Streptantibioticus cattleyicolor NRRL 8057 = DSM 46488: one gene and its partner. Each later gene encodes a partner of the first gene's protein in a complex. Links are inferred from orthologs where the notes say so. Each region holds a gene or a part of one and is shown in the gene's direction. Other genes may lie near its edges.

Region 1 (8,300 bases):
TCGTTGAGCAGGTTGGCGGTGCTCTCGGCGAACCGGGTCCGCCACGCCAGGGACATCGAGGGCACGGTGCGGGCCCACAGGTCGGCCAGCCCGGCCTCCACCGGGTTCGTCGGCTCCGGGAACCCGGCCGCCAGATCCATGGGCATGAATTCCGGCAGCCGGTCGAGGTACGCCTTTCCGCCGGCCCGGTCCTGCGAGCGTTTGAACGTCTCCAGGAAATGGTCGTCGAAGAAGAACACCCAAACGTACCAGTCGGTCACCAGGGAAAGCTTCGGCCCCGTCGTGTCCGGGTGCGTGTAGGCGCACAGCAAGGCGTAGTCATGGGATTCCAGATCGTGCTCGTCCCAGATTCCCGACCCCTCCAGCATGCCCATGTCGCGGGCCCACTGTTTGGTGTGGGTCCGGGCCTCTTCGAGATTCGGGTTGAGGCGGGCCGGGTACGGCATGTAGAAATCCGGCAACTCAAAAGGCTGGGTCACGGCCTTCGGCCTTTCACGCGGCGGCACGGCACCGCTCAAGCTACCCGTGGGCGCGGTGGGGTATCCGGATGTCCGGATTAGTCATACCGTAATACCGATTGATTCGGCCAGGAGTGTTTCACGTGAAACACGCGGTGCCGGGATGGGGCGGGGCCGCGTCCTGGGCAGGGCCGCGTCTGGGGCGGGGCCATGTTTCACGTGAAACGCGCGACCGCCTCCACCACGCGCCCCGCGCCGTCCTCCGCCGCCATGCCCTCGGCCACGGCTTCGGCCCGGCGGCGGTACGACGCCACGGTCACCGCCTCGCGGATCGCCGCGCCGAGCCGGTCGCCGGTGAGCCCGGCGGCCGGCAACGGGGCGGTGGCGGCGCCCACGGCCCCCGCGCGGTGCGCCCAGAACGGCTGGTCGGCGGTGACCGGCACCGGCACCACCGGGACCCCGGCGCGGAGCGCGGCGGCCGTGGTGCCGGCGCCGCAGTGCTGGACCACCGCGGCCAGGTGCGGGAAGAGCAGGCTGTGCGGTACGTCGCCGATGGTGATCACCTCGTCCCCGGCCACCTCCAGCCCCGCCCAGCCGGCCTGCACCACCCCGCGCACCCCGGCCCGCCGCAGCGCCTCGCCGGCGATGGCGCTCAGCCGTTCCCCGTCCCCGCCGCCCATGCTGCCGAACCCCACGAAGACCGGCGGCTCCCCGGCCGCCAGGAACTCCCGCAGCCGCGCGGGCAGTTGGTGATCGGGGGCGACGTACGGCCACCAGGTGCCCACCACGTCGTGGCCGTCCGGCCAGTCGGCCGGGCGGGGTACCAGCAGCCGGCTGAAGCCGTGCAGCACCGGCCGGCCCGCCGCCTCCCGCCGCAGCCGGGCGGCCCGGGCGGTCGACGGGGGCAGCCCCAGCCGCCGTCGCAGGTCCCGCACCGCGTCCTCGTACAGCCGGTCCACCACCCGCAGCGCCAGGCGCCCCGCGGCCCGGTTGCCCCAGCGGCCCAGTGACCGCGCCCCGCCCAGCGGGGGAGCGAACTCGCCGGTGGGCGTGGCGGGTTGGAGACGCGTCCCCAGGTACGGGATGTCCATCGCCTCGGCCACGTGTGCCCCCAGCGGCTCCGTGGTGGCCGACAGCAGGAGCAGGTCGGCGCCGGGTTCGGCGGCCTGGGCGACCCCCTCGGCCAGCTTCCGGACGAACGCGCCGGCGCCGCGCATCCCGGTCCGCCGCCCGCCGCCGTCCCGGTCCGCCGCGTCGTCCGGCGTACGCGGGTCCCCGGGCAGGTCGCGGAAGGCCAGCCCGCACCCCTTCACCATCTCCGCGAAGCCGCTGTGCGTGGCCAGCGCCACCTCGTGGCCGGCCTCCCGCAGCCGGGCCCCGATCCCCGTGTAGGGGGCGACGTCCCCCCGGGAACCGGCGGCCATGATCAGAACACGCAAGGGAACTCCTCAACTCGGGTCGGCGCGGCCCGGCCGTTCGCGTGCCGCGTTGGCGTGGATCGCGGTGTGCAGGAAGGCGGCGAGGCCGGGACGTTGTTCGGTGGCGGGAACGACCAGCGCGAAGGCGCGCGGATCGGTGACGTAGTCGTCGGCGAGACGGCGGTGCATCGGATACGGGCAGGAGGTGAACCACCTGCTGATGTGGCCGCGGTGCTCCTCGGCCAGCTCCATGGCGGCGGGCCCGTCGGCGGCCGCCCCGGAGTCGAAGACGGCCAGCAGCCGCTGCCGCCAGTCGGCGGCTTCGGCCATCAGCTCCCGCCAGTCCTCCTTGGTGTGCGCCGCGGCCCGTGACATCGCCTGCCGGTAGCGCTCGCTGTCGCCGTACCGGGCCTCGGCGTCGGAGACGTAGGTGAGGTCGAAGCCGACCTCGCCGAAGACCTCGAACCGTTCCTCGGGGGAGAGCCGGACCCCGGTGCGCTCCACCGCCATGGCGCGTTCGGCGACCTCGACCAGCCGCCGCAGCCGGGCGATCTGCTCGGTCAGCGCCCGGTGGCGGGCCCGCAGGTGATGCACCGCGTTGGCCTGCGGATCCTTCATGATCTCGGCGATCTCCTCCAGCGGGAACCCGAGTTCGCGGTAGAACAGGATCTGCTGGAGCCGGGCGAGGTCGCCGTCGTCGTACCGCCGGTACCCGGCCGGGCTGCGGTCGTCCGGGGTCAGCAGCCCGGTCCGGTCGTAATGGTGCAGCGTCCGCACCGTGACCCCGGTGAACGCCGCCACCTGCCCCACCGAATAGCCCATCGCCGTCACCTCTCGCTCGCTCGCTCGGAGTCTCAAGGCTGACGCTACGTAGGGGTCAAGTACGCGGTAAGGACGCCGTGCGGTGGCCGTCGGCGGGCCGGCTGGCAGGATCGGAGGGGGAACGCGGACGGAAGGGACGGCGGCGATGGCGACGACACTGCGACTCGCGCAGCGACCGGAGGCCGACGCGCTGCTCGGCCGCAGCCCGCTGGCCGCGCTCGTCGGCATGCTGCTCGACCAGCAGATCCCGATGGAGTGGGCGTTCACCGGCCCGTACACCATCGCGCGGCGGATGGGCGGCGACGACCTGGACGCCCACGAGATCGCCGCCGCCGACCCCGAGGAGTTCGCCGCCCTGCTGTCGGCCAAGCCCGCGGTCCACCGCTACCCCGGCTCGATGGCCAAACGGGTGCAGCAACTGTGCCGGTACCTCGTCGAGCACTACGACGGGGACGCCGCCGCCGTCTGGCGCGACGCCGCCACCGGCCACGAACTCCTCGCCCGCCTCGTCGACCTCCCCGGCTTCGGCAAGCAGAAGGCGCAGATCTTCCTCGCCCTCCTCGGCAAACAACTCGGCGTCACCCCCGACGGCTGGCGCGAAGCCGCCGGCCCCTACGGCGAACCCGGCTCCCGCCGCTCCGTCGCCGACATCACCGGCCCCGAATCCCTGGCCGAAGTCCGCGCCACCAAACAGGAAGCGAAACGTGCCGCCAAGGCGGCACGGAAAAAGCCCTGACCCGACGGCTCCGGCCTGGCGGTGCCATGGCCGCCGGGGCTCCCGCCCGGCGCGCTCCCGGTGGCGCCCCGGCGCAGGCCCCGGCGCCCCGCCCGAGCGCGCGCCCAGCGCGCGTTCCGCCTACGAGGGGGCGCCCGGCGTACACGTCGGCGCCGGGTCCGTGGCGTGCGGCCCGGCGTCCGCGGGGAGAGTTCGGCGCAGGCGCGTGACGAACCGGGGCACCGCGCTGACCTGGGGTGGAAGGGGTGCACGAGCCTCGGGGGGACCGGTGGGGAGCGGGCGGCGGGTCACTGTTGTCGGTGTCCCCGGATATCGTCGTAAGCGTGTCCCTCGCTCTGTACCGCCGCTATCGTCCCGAGACCTTCGCCGAGGTGATCGGGCAGGAGCACGTCACCGACCCGTTGCAGCAGGCGCTGCGCAACAACCGGGTCAACCACGCGTACCTGTTCAGCGGCCCGCGCGGCTGCGGCAAGACCACCAGCGCCCGCATCCTCGCGCGCTGCCTCAACTGCGAGCAGGGGCCCACCCCGACCCCGTGCGGCGAGTGCCGTTCCTGCCAGGACCTGGCGCGCGGCGGACCCGGCTCCATCGACGTCATCGAGATCGACGCGGCCTCCCACGGCGGTGTGGACGACGCCCGTGACCTGCGGGAGAAGGCGTTCTTCGGTCCCGCCTCCAGCCGCTACAAGATCTACATCATCGACGAGGCGCACATGGTCACCCCGCAGGGCTTCAACGCCCTGCTGAAGGTGGTCGAGGAGCCGCCCGAGCACCTGAAGTTCATCTTCGCCACGACCGAGCCCGAGAAGGTCATCGGCACCATCCGGTCGCGTACCCACCACTACCCCTTCCGGCTCGTCCCCCCCGGCACGCTGCGCGACTACCTCGCGGAGGTCTGCGGCCGCGAGTCGATCCCGGTGGAGGAGGGCGTCCTGCCGCTGGTCGTCCGGGCCGGCGCCGGCTCGGTGCGTGACTCGATGTCGGTCATGGACCAGCTGCTGGCCGGCGCGGGCGCGGACGGCGTGACGTACGCGATGGCCACCGCGCTGCTCGGGTACACCGACGGCGCGCTCCTCGACGACGTGGTGGACGCCTTCGCCGCGGGTGACGGCGCAGCCGCCTTCGGGGTGGTCGACCGGGTGATCGAGGGCGGCCACGACCCCCGCCGGTTCGTCGCCGACCTGCTAGAACGCCTGCGGGACCTGGTGATCCTCGCGGCGGTCCCGGACGCCGGCGAGAAGGGGCTGATCGACGCCCCGGCCGACGTGGTGGAACGGATGACGGCCCAGGCCGCGGTCTTCGGCGCCGCCGAGCTGAGCCGCGCGGCCGACGTGGTCAACGCCGGGCTCACCGAGATGCGCGGCGCCACCTCGCCCCGCCTCCAGCTGGAGCTGATCTGCGCCCGGGTGCTGCTGCCCGCCGCCTACGGGGACGAACAGTCGGTCCAGGCCCGGCTCGACCGGCTGGAGCGCCAGGCGCTCGCCGGCGGCCTCGCGGCCGGTGCCGGCCCGGCTCCTTCGGTGGGGTACGAGCCGGTGGGCCACGCCCCGGGCGCGGCGGCGGCCCGCGCGGCCGTGCGCCCCCAGCCCGCCCCCGAGCCGGCCCCCGCGCCCCCGGCCCCGTCCGCCTCGGCCCCGTCCGCCCCGGCGCCGACGCCCGCCCCCGAACCGCGGGCACCCCAGCCCCCGGCCGCCCCGGAGCAGGCCCCCGCCGCCTCCGCCCCGGGCGCCTGGCCGACCGCCACCGCCCCGGCGGCCCAGCCCGCGCGGACCCCGGCGCCCGGCGCCTGGCCCACCGCCACCGCACCCGGCTCCGCCGCGCCGTCGCCCGCCGCCGAACCCGGACGCCGGCCCGGAGCCTGGCCCACCGCGGCCCCGGCCGGCGGCGGCGCCCCCGTACCCCCGGCGCAGCCCGCGCAGCCGCCCGCCGCCCCGGCCCCCGCCCCTTCGGCGGCGGCCCCGGTCGGCGACCCCTCCCGGGTGCGGCAGATGTGGCCGGACATCCTGGAGGCGGTCAAGAACCGGCGCCGTTTCACGTGGATCCTGCTCAGCCAGAACGCCCAGGTGGTCGGCTTCGACGGCAGCACGCTCCAGGTCGGCTTCGCCAACCCCGGCGCCCGGGACAGCTTCGTGAACGGCGGCAGCGAGGAGGTGCTGCGCCAGGCCGTCGGCGACCTGCTCAACGTGGAGTGGAAGATCGAGGCCGTGGTGGACCCCTCGGGCGGTGCGGGCTCCCCGGCCGCCGGCCCCGCGGGTCCGCCGGGCGGCGGCTACGGCGGAGCGGGCGGCCCCGGAGGCTTCGGCGGCGGCGCCCCCGCCCGCCGTCCCGCCCCCGACCGGCCCGCCGCCCCGCCGACGGCCGCGCCCCCGGCCCCGCCCGCCCCGGCCCCGTCCGGCCCGGCCGCCGAGGAGCCGCCGCCGGTCTCCATCGAGGACGACATCCCGCAGGAGGACGACCCCGATCTCGACGACACCGCGCTCTCCGGCCACGAACTCTTCGTCCGCGAACTGGGGGCCACGGTGATCGAGGAGATCACCCACGACTGAGCGCACCACCGGGGCCACCACCGCACCCGCACCCCGCACGTACCGGCCCGGGGGTGGCGCGCACCGGGCCCCGAGCACGTAGGCTCGCCTTACCGCACACGTTCGGACGTTGCGTTGCAGACGTTGTCGTACACGGCAGGAGCGATCCAGTGATGCCCGGTGGTCAGCCGAACATGCAGCAACTGCTGCAGCAGGCGCAGAAGATGCAGCAGGACCTCGCCGCGGCCCAGGCCGAGCTGGCCGAGGCGCGGATCGAGGGGAGCGCGGGCGGCGGCCTGGTGAAGGCCACCGTCAGCGGGGCCGGCGAGCTGGTCGGCCTGGTCATCGACCCCAAGGCGGTCGACCCGGAGGACACCGAGACGCTGGCCGACCTGGTGCTGGCCGCGGTGCGGGACGCCAACGCCTCCGCGCAGGCGGTCCAGCAGGACAAGCTCGGCCCGCTCGCCCAGGGCCTCGGCGGCGGCCAGATCCCCGGCCTCCCGTTCTGACCCGTCCGACCTGCGGAAACGCGCCCCCACCCGCGGTGGCGCGGAGATGTCCGGCCGGGGAAATCCCGGCGGACATCGTCTCCGGGCGGACGAGGAGCGGGTCGGCGTAGAAGAATGAGGCAGGTACGGGGTCGGTACGTACCCCGGGGCAGGACGCCCCGCGCGGGCGGCCACCACGGTGCCGCACCCGTAGGGACACGAAGGAAGAAGGCGTTCGGTGTACGAAGGCGTGGTCCAGGACCTCATCGACGAGCTGGGCAGGCTGCCCGGCGTGGGGCCCAAGAGCGCGCAGCGGATCGCCTTCCACGTCCTTCAGGCCGACCCGGCCGATGTGCGCCGGCTGGCGCACGCGCTCGCCGAGGTCAAGGAGAAGGTCCGGTTCTGCGCGGTGTGCGGCAACGTCGCCCAGGAGGAACGGTGCCGGGTCTGCCAGGACCCGCGCCGCGACCCCGCGGTGATATGCGTCGTGGAGGAGCCCAAGGACGTCGTCGCCATCGAGCGGACCCGTGAGTTCCGTGGCCGTTACCACGTACTGGGCGGCGCCATCAGCCCCATCGAGGGCGTCGGCCCGGACGACCTGCGGATCCGGGAGCTGCTGGCCCGGCTCGCGGACGGCACGGTGACCGAGCTGATCCTGGCCACCGACCCCAACCTGGAGGGCGAGGCCACCGCCACCTATCTGGCGCGGATGATCAAGCCCATGGGACTGAAGGTCACGCGGCTGGCCAGCGGGCTCCCCGTCGGCGGCGACCTGGAGTACGCCGACGAGGTGACGCTGGGGCGTGCCTTCGAAGGGAGACGACTGCTCGATGTCTGACACTGCGGTGCGCAACGACCCCGGCCGCCCGGCGACGGCCGCGCCCCCGGTCCCCCGCGTCCCGAGGCGTTCGGAGGCACCGGACGACTTCGCGGTGCAGATCGCCGACCAGATCGAGAGCTTCATCGTGGCCGTCCGTGAAGTGGCCAAGGGTGACGAGCCGGCGAGCGCGGTGCCCTTCCTGCTGCTGGAGGTCTCCCAGCTGATGCTCGCCGGCGGCCGGCTCGGCGCCCACGAGGACATCGTCCCCGAGGAGCGCTACGAGCCGGACGCGGGCCCCGAGCCCGACGCCGACGAGCTGCGCGAGCGGCTGGCGGCGCTGCTGGAGCCGGTGGACGTCTACTCGGAGGTCTTCGACCCGTACGTGCCGCGCAGCGTGCCGGTGGCCTGCCGGATCTCCGACGACCTGGCGGACGTGGTCACCGACCTCACGCACGGCCTGGCGCACTACAAGGAGGGCCGGGTCTCCGAGGCGCTGTGGTGGTGGCAGTTCTCCTACCTGTCCAACTGGGGTCCGACCGCCAGCGCCAGCCTGCGGGCGCTCCAGTCGCTCGTGGCCCACGTGCGGCTGGACTCGCCGCTGGAGGAGCTGGACGGGCTGGACACCGACGGCCAGTCCGAGGACGGTGACGAGCGCCTCGCCGAGGAGGCCGGCCGGGTGATGCGCGCCGAGCTGGCCGTGCCGTTGCGGCTGGCGGACCCGGACGGGCAGCGCTGAGCGGGGCCCCCGCACCCGGGGGCCGACGTGAGCTGGGCCACGGTTCCGTGTGAGCGGGCGGCGAGCGGGCAGGCATCGCCGCTGAGCGGGTGGGCCTTGGCCCACCGGTCGTGCCCCACCGGTCATGGCGTGAGCGGAACGTCTCACCATGTGATACATAACGGGCGGATCCGGCCCGCTCGTTAGACTGAGCCGACCGCATACCCCCGTACCGGGGGACTGGGGCAGCCCCCAGAAGACACAGTTGCGAGGAGCGCACGTGGGCCTTGTCGTGCAGAAGTACGGCGGCTCCTCCGT
Region 2 (8,190 bases), 180 kb from region 1 along the record:
GCGCCCGGAGGGCCGGGCCGTCCGCGCCCGTTCCGCCGCCCCGACACGTCCACACCCGCTGTTCGAATTCACCCTCCGGCGGCACACTGCTCCACAGGTTCGCCGCCGATCCGCCATCCACAGGCTGGGGAGGACGAAGTTGTCCCGACCCCCTCCACAAGGGGGATGGCGACGGAAGGATCATCGCAGGTCAGCGGGGTGTGGAATTGTGGGAAAAGGTTCTCCACAGCCTGTGGACAACCACTTCGCCCACAACCCGCGCCGAGCGTTGTCCACCGGCTGCCCACAGGGTCCGGGCGGTTACCCACAGCTTCTCCACAGCGCTGTCCACTGTTCGGCAACTCGCCACCCCCCATCGCCGGATGGAGTGAAAGGCGTCACACCCAGGGGGTGGGTTGGGCTGGGGAGAACCTGGGTATTCCTGGGGACAACGATGGGGAGAACTGCCCTCTCCCTGTGTATGGGGTGTGCACAACTTCCGGCTGTCCACAGCGGACCCGGGTTGTCCACCGCCGCCACCCACAGGCCCGGTGGATAAAAAACCTGGGCTGACCTGCGGCGGAACCGGTTATCCACGGTATCCACAACCCCTATTACTACGACTACACATAGAGTCCGGGAAGCCAAGATCGAAGTGGGGCCTGTGCACAACCGAGCCGCGGGCCGCCCTCGGGTGGACGCCCGGGCTTGACCCGGAACCGCATCCGTTGTCGGTGGTGTGCGTCAGACTGTTCTCCGGCAGATGGCCGTAAGGACGCAGAAGGCCGCAGGACGGCCTGGCACAGACAGCCAGCAACAGCAGGAGGCGGTTCCGGTGAAGTTCCGGGTGGAACGCGACGTACTCGCGGAGGCAGTGGCCTGGGCGGCCCGCAGTCTCCCGGCCCGCCCGCCGGCGCCCGTGCTCGCCGGCCTGCTGCTGAAGGCCGAGGACGGCCAGCTGAGCCTGTCCGCCTTCGACTACGAGGTCTCCGCCCGGGTCTCGGTGGACGCGGACGTCGACGAGGAGGGCACCGTCCTCGTCTCCGGCCGCCTGCTCGCCGACATCTCCCGCGCGCTGCCCAACCGTCCGGTGGAGATCGCCACCGACGGCGTCCGGGTCACCGTGGTCTGCGGCAGCTCGCGATTCACACTCCACACCCTGCCTGTGGAGGAGTACCCCGCGCTGCCCCAGATGCCGACCGCCTCCGGCACCGTCCCCGGCGAGGTCTTCGCCGCCGCCGTCTCCCAGGTCGCGGTGGCCGCCGGCCGTGACGACACGCTGCCCGTGCTGACCGGTGTGCGCATCGAGATCGAGGGCGACACCGTCACCCTGGCCGCCACCGACCGCTACCGGTTCGCCGTCCGCGAGTTCCTGTGGAAGCCGGAGACCCCCGACCTCTCCGCGGTCGCCCTGGTCCCGGCCAAGACCCTGCTCGACACCGCCAAGGCGCTCACCGGCGGCGACACCGTCTCGCTGGCGCTGTCCGGCTCGGGCGCCGGCGAGGGCCTGATCGGCTTCGAGGGCGCCGGCCGCCGCACCACCACCCGCCTCCTCGAGGGCGACCTGCCGAAGTACCGCACACTTTTCCCGACCGAGTTCGCCTCCGTCGCCGTGATCGAGACCGCCCCCTTCGTGGAGGCCGTCAAGCGTGTCGCCCTGGTGGCCGAGCGCAACACCCCGATCCGGCTGAGCTTCACCGAGGGCGTGCTCACCCTGGAGGCGGGCTCCAGCGACGACGCACAGGCTGTGGAAAGGGTCGACGCCCACCTGGAGGGCGACGACATCTCCATCGCCTTCAACCCGACGTTCCTGCTGGACGGCCTGAGCGCGATCGACTCGCCGGTGGCCCAGCTCTCCTTCACCACCTCCACCAAGCCCGCGCTGCTCAGCGGCAAGCCGGCCGTGGACGCCGAGGCCGTGGAGAGCTACAAGTACCTGATCATGCCGGTGCGGCTGTCGGGCTGAGACCGCCCGGCGGCGGGCCGTCCGGGCGCTCCCGGGCGGCTCCGGCCCGCCCACCGGGACCGTCCGCGGCGGCGGCGTCCGGCTGAGCCGCGCCGAGCGGGCCGACGTAGGCTCGGGGCTAGGTCAGGCACGCTTCGAACGAAGGATCTGTGATGGAGCTCGGTCTCATCGGTCTCGGCAAGATGGGCGGCAACATGCGCGAGCGCATCCGCCGCGCGGGTCACACCGTCGTCGGGTACGACCGCAACCCGGAGCTGTCGGACGTACCCAGCCTGCAGGCGCTGGTGGAAAGCCTCAAGGGCCCGCGCGTGGTGTGGGTGATGGTCCCGGCGGGCGCCCCCACCCAGGCCACCATCGACGAGCTGGCCGGCCTGCTCTCCCCCGGCGACGTCGTGGTCGACGGCGGCAACTCCCGGTGGACCGATGACGAGAAGCACGCCGCGGAACTGGCCGAGCGCGGCATCGGCTTCGTCGACTGCGGCGTCTCCGGCGGCGTGTGGGGCCTGGAGAACGGCTACGCGCTGATGTACGGCGGTGACGAGGAGAACGTCGCCAAGGTCCAGCCGGTCTTCGACGCGCTCAAGCCGGCCGGCGACTTCGGCTCGGTGCACGCCGGCAAGGTCGGCGCCGGCCACTTCGCCAAGATGGTCCACAACGGCATCGAGTACGCGATGATGCAGGCGTACGCCGAGGGCTGGGAGCTGCTGGAGGCGGTGGACTCGGTCACCGACGTGCGCGAGGTCTTCCGCAGCTGGCGCGAGGGCACCGTGATCCGCTCCTGGCTGCTCGACCTCGCGGTCAACGCGCTGGACGAGGACGAGCACCTGGAGAAGCTGCGCGGCTTCGCCCAGGACAGCGGCGAGGGCCGGTGGACGGTGGAGGCCGCCATCGACCACGCGGTGCCGCTGCCCGCGATCACCGCGTCGCTCTTCGCCCGCTTCTCCTCCCGGCAGGACGACTCGCCGGCCATGAAGATGATCGCCGCGCTGCGCAACCAGTTCGGCGGCCACGCGGTCGAGGCGGCCGGCTCGTCGGACACCAAGTAGGACCAGGCGCCCTAACCGGCGGAAGCAACCCAGGGGAGGTCGGCGCGGCCCCGCGCCACAGCAAGGCGATGCACGTGACGCACCTGTCGCTTGCCGACTTCCGCTCCTACGCCCGGGCCGAGGTCCCGCTCGACCCGGGCGTCACGGCCTTCGTGGGCCCCAACGGCCAGGGCAAGACCAACCTCGTCGAGGCGGTCGGCTACTTGGCCACCCTGGGCAGCCACCGGGTCGCCTCCGACGCGCCGCTGGTGCGGCTCGGCGCCGAACGGGCGGTGATCCGGGCCGCCGTCGCCCACGGCGACCGCAGCCAGCTGGTCGAACTGGAGATCAACCCGGGCCGCGCCAACCGCGCCCGGGTCAACCGGTCCGCCCAGTCCCGCCCCCGTGACGTGCTCGGCATCGTCCGCACCGTGCTCTTCGCCCCCGAGGACCTCGCGCTGGTCAAGGGCGACCCGGGGGAGCGCCGACGGTTCCTCGACGAACTGCTCACCTCCCGCGCGCCGCGCATGGCGGGGGTCCGGCAGGACTACGACCGGGTGCTCAGACAGCGCAACACGCTGCTGAAGAGCGCCGCGCTGGCCCGCCGGCACGGCGGCCGGACGGCCGACCTGTCCACCCTGGACGTGTGGGACCAGCACCTGGCCCGCTCCGGGGCCGAACTGCTGGCCCAGCGGCTGGAGACGGTGGCCGCGCTGGGTCCGCTGGCCGACAAGGCGTACCACCAGCTCGCCCCCGAGGGCGGGCCGGTCGAGCTGGAGTACCGCCCCTCCACCGGCGAGGTGGTCACCGGTGGCCGCGACCAGTGGTACGAGGCGCTGCTGGCCGCCCTGGCCGAGGCGCGCAAGCAGGAGATCGAGCGCGGCGTCACCCTGGTCGGGCCGCACCGCGACGAGCTGCTGCTCAAGCTGGGCCCGCTGCCCGCCAAGGGGTACGCCAGCCACGGCGAGTCCTGGTCGTACGCGCTGGCGCTCCGGCTGGCCTCCTACGACCTGCTGCGTTCCGAGGGGCACGGCGGGGAGCCGGTGCTCGTCCTGGACGACGTCTTCGCCGAGCTGGACGCCACCCGGCGCGACCGGCTGGCCGAGCTGGTCGCCCCCGGTGAGCAGGTGCTGGTGACCGCGGCGGTGGACGAGGACGTACCCGCCGCGCTGGCCGGCGCGCGGTACACGGTGGCCGACGGGAGCGTGACCCGGCGATGACCGAACAGCCCCCCAGCCCCACCCCCACCCCCGCGCCCACCGGCGTCGACCTGGCCCGGGTCGCGCTGCGCGCCGCCAAGGAGCAGGCGCGGGCCCGGGGCGCCGCGGCGCAGGCGAAGAAGCAGGCGCGGCGCGGCGGGCTGCGTTCCGGGGCCCGGGCCGACGGCCGCGACCCGCTGCCGCTGGGCGCCGCGATCAGCCGGCTGATCACCGAACGCGGCTGGGAGGCGCCGGCCGCGGTCGGCGGGGTGATGGGCCGCTGGCCGCAGATCGTCGGGGAGGACCTGGCCAAGCACTGCGAGCCGGTCGGCTACGACGAGGAGGCCAAGGTCCTCACTGTGCGGTGCGACTCCACCGCGTGGGCGACCCAGGTGCGGCTGCTCGCCGCGGCGCTGGTGGCCCGGCTCAACGCGGACCTGGGCCACGGCACCGTCAAGCTGATCAAGGTGCTCGGCCCGGCCGGTCCGCCGCGCTCGTACGGCAGGCTGCGCGCCCCGGGCAGCTCCGGCCCCCGGGACACCTACGGCTGACGCGTCGGCCGGACCATCGGGTGACGTTCGTCTCATCGCGCCGACCCGGGCCGTTCGCGCGCGACCATTGTGAAGTAGGTCCGATTCGCAGGGCTGTGGTAATGGCGCCGCGGCCCGTGGCGGCGACGCGCCGCGGTCAACCGGGCGGTAACCGGGTGGAAGCCCTGAGCGCCCGTGTGAGCCGCTTGGAGCCCAGGTCCGCGTATGGGGATTAGGCGGAAGCCCTCTTCGGGCGGCACATGGGAACTCAGGCACCGCCAAACCCCCATCTGACCCGCCGCTACCGGTAGACTGGGGGACAACCGCCCGCCCCTGGCCAACGGCACGGGGGAACCTGCGGATCATGTCGAACGACGCAGCCGCTCCGGGGCGCCCGGAGACGGCTCGTGCTGTGCCAGAAAGGGCGCTTCGTGGCCGATTCCGGCAACCCCAACGAGAACCACACCGCTTCTACGACGCAGGGAGCCACAGCCGGCTCCGGCGGGGCCTCCCCGTCGTACGACGCCAGCGCGATCACTGTCCTCGAAGGGCTCGACGCGGTCCGCAAGCGCCCCGGCATGTACATCGGCTCGACCGGTGAGCGCGGCCTGCACCACCTGGTCTACGAGGTGGTGGACAACTCCGTCGACGAGGCGCTGGCCGGGCACGCCGACACCATCGAGGTGACGATCCTGGCGGACGGCGGCGTCCGCGTCGTCGACAACGGCCGCGGCATCCCGGTGGACATCGTCCCCTCCGAGGGCAAGCCGGCCGTCGAGGTCGTGCTCACCGTGCTGCACGCGGGCGGCAAGTTCGGCGGCGGCGGCTACGCCGTCTCCGGCGGTCTGCACGGTGTGGGCGTCTCGGTGGTCAACGCGCTGTCCACCAAGGTCTCCGTCGAGGTGAAGCGCGACGGCCACCGGTGGACGCAGGACTACAAGATGGGCGTGCCGACCGCACCGCTCGCCCAGGTCGAGGCCACCGCCGAGACCGGCACCACGGTGACCTTCTGGGCCGACCCGGACATCTTCGAGACCACCGACTACTCCTTCGAGACGCTCTCGCGGCGCTTCCAGGAGATGGCCTTCCTCAACAAGGGGCTGACCATCTCGCTGACCGACGAGCGCGCCGAGCACGTGGACGAGGACGGCAAGCCGCTGTCGGTGCGGTACCACTACGAAGGCGGCATCGTCGACTTCGTCAAGTACCTCAACTCCCGCAAGGGCGAGGTGATCCATCCCTCGGTGATCAGCATCGACGCCGAGGACAAGGAGCGGATGCTCTCGCTGGAGCTCGCGATGCAGTGGAACACCCAGTACACCGAGGGTGTCTACTCCTTCGCCAACACCATCCACACCCACGAGGGCGGCACCCACGAGGAGGGCTTCCGCGCCGCGCTGACCAGCCTGGTCAACCGTTACGCGCGCGACAAGAAGCTGCTGCGCGAGAAGGACGACAACCTCAGCGGCGAGGACATCCGCGAGGGTCTGACCGCGATCATCTCGGTCAAGCTCGGCGAGCCGCAGTTCGAGGGGCAGACCAAGACCAAGCTGGGCAACACCGAGGCCAAGACCTTCGTGCAGAAGGTGGTCCACGAGCACTTGTCCGACTGGCTGGACCGCAACCCCAACGAGGCCGCCGACATCGTCCGCAAGGCGATCCAGGCCGCCACCGCCCGGGTCGCCGCCCGCAAGGCCCGCGACCTGACCCGGCGCAAGGGGCTGCTGGAGAGCGCCTCGCTCCCCGGCAAGCTCAGCGACTGCCAGTCCAACGACCCCAGCAAGTGCGAGATCTTCATCGTCGAGGGTGACTCCGCGGGCGGTTCGGCCAAGGCCGGCCGCAACCCCGAGTACCAGGCGATCCTCCCGATCCGCGGCAAGATCCTCAACGTGGAGAAGGCCCGGATCGACAAGATCCTGCAGAACCAGGAGATCCAGGCGCTGATCTCCGCCTTCGGCACCGGGGTCCACGACGACTTCGACATCTCCAAGCTCCGCTACCACAAGATCATCCTGATGGCGGACGCCGACGTCGACGGCCAGCACATCAACACGCTGCTGCTGACCTTCCTGTTCCGCTTCATGCGCCCGCTGGTCGAGGCCGGCCACGTGTACCTCTCCCGTCCCCCGCTGTACAAGATCAAGTGGGGCCGGGACGACTTCGAGTACGCCTACTCCGACCGCGAGCGCGACGCCCTGATCGAACTCGGGCGCCAGCAGGGCAAGCGCATCAGGGACGACTCCGTCCAGCGCTTCAAGGGTCTCGGTGAGATGAACGCCGAGGAACTGCGGGTCACCACGATGGACGTCGACCACCGCGTGCTCGGCCAGGTCTCGCTGGACGACGCCGCCCAGGCCGACGACCTGTTCTCGGTGCTGATGGGCGAGGACGTCGAGGCCCGGCGCTCGTTCATCCAGCGCAACGCCAAGGACGTCCGCTTCCTCGACATCTGAGTCGGCCCCCAGCAGCCCCTGCCGTACGAAAGGACCTTGACCAGCGATGGCCGACGAGACCCCCATCACCCCTGAGGGTTCCCCCACCCCCGTCACCCCGCAGGGCGGACCCGCCACCGTGGAAGGTGTCGGGCTGCGGGTCGAGCCCGTCGGGCTCGAGACGGAGATGCAGCGCAGCTACCTCGACTACGCGATGAGCGTGATCGTCTCCCGCGCGCTGCCCGACGTCCGCGACGGCCTCAAGCCGGTGCACCGCCGCGTGCTCTACGCCATGTACGACGGCGGCTACCGGCCGGAGAAGGGCTTCTACAAGTGCGCCCGCGTGGTGGGCGACGTGATGGGTACCTACCACCCGCACGGCGACGCCTCCATCTACGACGCCCTGGTGCGCCTCGCCCAGTCGTGGGCGATGCGCATGCCGCTCGTCGACTCCAACGGCAACTTCGGCTCCCCGGGCAACGACCCGGCGGCGGCCATGCGGTACACCGAGTGCAAGATGGCGCCGCTGTCGATGGAGATGGTCCGGGACATCGACGAGGAGACCGTCGACTTCCAGGACAACTACGACGGCCGCAACCAGGAGCCGACGGTCCTGCCGTCGCGCTTCCCCAACCTGCTGATCAACGGCTCGGCCGGCATCGCGGTCGGCATGGCCACCAACATCCCGCCGCACAACCTGCGCGAGGTGGCCGAGGGCGCCCAGTGGTACCTGGCCAACCCGGAGGCCTCCAACGAGGAACTCCTGGAAGCCCTGATGGAACGCATCAAGGGCCCGGACTTCCCCACCGGCGCCCTGGTGGTCGGCCGCCGCGGCATCGAGGAGGCGTACCGCACCGGGCGCGGCTCGATCACCATGCGGGCCGTGGTCGAGGTCGAGGAGATCCAGAACCGCCAGTGCCTGGTCGTCACCGAGCTGCCGTACCAGGTCAACCCGGACAACCTCGCGCAGAAGATCGCCGACCTGGTCAAGGACGGCCGGGTCGGCGGCATCGCCGACGTCCGCGACGAGACCTCCTCGCGCACCGGCCAGCGCCTGGT

What was found.
Region 2: the proteins of SCATT_RS13815 (region 1) and dnaN are in contact, whole or in part, in a cryo-EM structure (PDB 8GIZ), measured with the Escherichia coli proteins. The link is inferred for Streptantibioticus cattleyicolor NRRL 8057 = DSM 46488 from one-to-one orthologs.

Annotation. Positions count from the first base shown.
Region 1 is NC_017586.1:3,094,192-3,102,491, reverse strand. The notes cover bases 3,380-6,368. They hold SCATT_RS13815 (DNA polymerase III subunit gamma and tau), read left to right. Parts: upstream 3,380-3,757; coding sequence 3,758-5,980; downstream 5,981-6,368. Other genes in these bases: SCATT_RS13810 (YbaB/EbfC family nucleoid-associated protein), read left to right, coding at 6,130-6,368; SCATT_RS13820 (HhH-GPD-type base excision DNA repair protein), read left to right, coding at 3,380-3,434. Outside these bases: SCATT_RS13835 (family 2 encapsulin nanocompartment cargo protein terpene cyclase), read right to left, coding at 1-479; SCATT_RS13830 (glycosyltransferase), read right to left, coding at 674-1,897; SCATT_RS13825 (MerR family transcriptional regulator), read right to left, coding at 1,907-2,698; more of SCATT_RS13820, read left to right, coding at 2,844-3,379; more of SCATT_RS13810, read left to right, coding at 6,369-6,468; recombination mediator RecR, read left to right, coding at 6,686-7,285; SCATT_RS13800 (DUF5063 domain-containing protein), read left to right, coding at 7,278-8,003; SCATT_RS13795 (aspartate kinase), read left to right, coding at 8,263-8,300. UniProt on the Escherichia coli protein: Part of the beta sliding clamp loading complex, which hydrolyzes ATP to load the beta clamp onto primed DNA to form the DNA replication pre-initiation complex.
Region 2 is NC_017586.1:3,275,034-3,283,223, reverse strand. The notes cover bases 1-2,879. They hold dnaN (DNA polymerase III subunit beta), read left to right. Parts: upstream 1-814; coding sequence 815-1,945; downstream 1,946-2,879. Other genes in these bases: gnd (phosphogluconate dehydrogenase (NAD(+)-dependent, decarboxylating)), read left to right, coding at 2,098-2,879. Outside these bases: more of gnd, read left to right, coding at 2,880-2,991; DNA replication/repair protein RecF, read left to right, coding at 3,060-4,190; SCATT_RS14630 (DUF721 domain-containing protein), read left to right, coding at 4,187-4,720; gyrB (DNA topoisomerase (ATP-hydrolyzing) subunit B), read left to right, coding at 5,107-7,152; gyrA (DNA gyrase subunit A), read left to right, coding at 7,199-8,190. UniProt on the Escherichia coli protein: Confers DNA tethering and processivity to DNA polymerases and other proteins. Acts as a clamp, forming a ring around DNA (a reaction catalyzed by the clamp-loading complex) which diffuses in an ATP-independent manner freely and bidirectionally along dsDNA.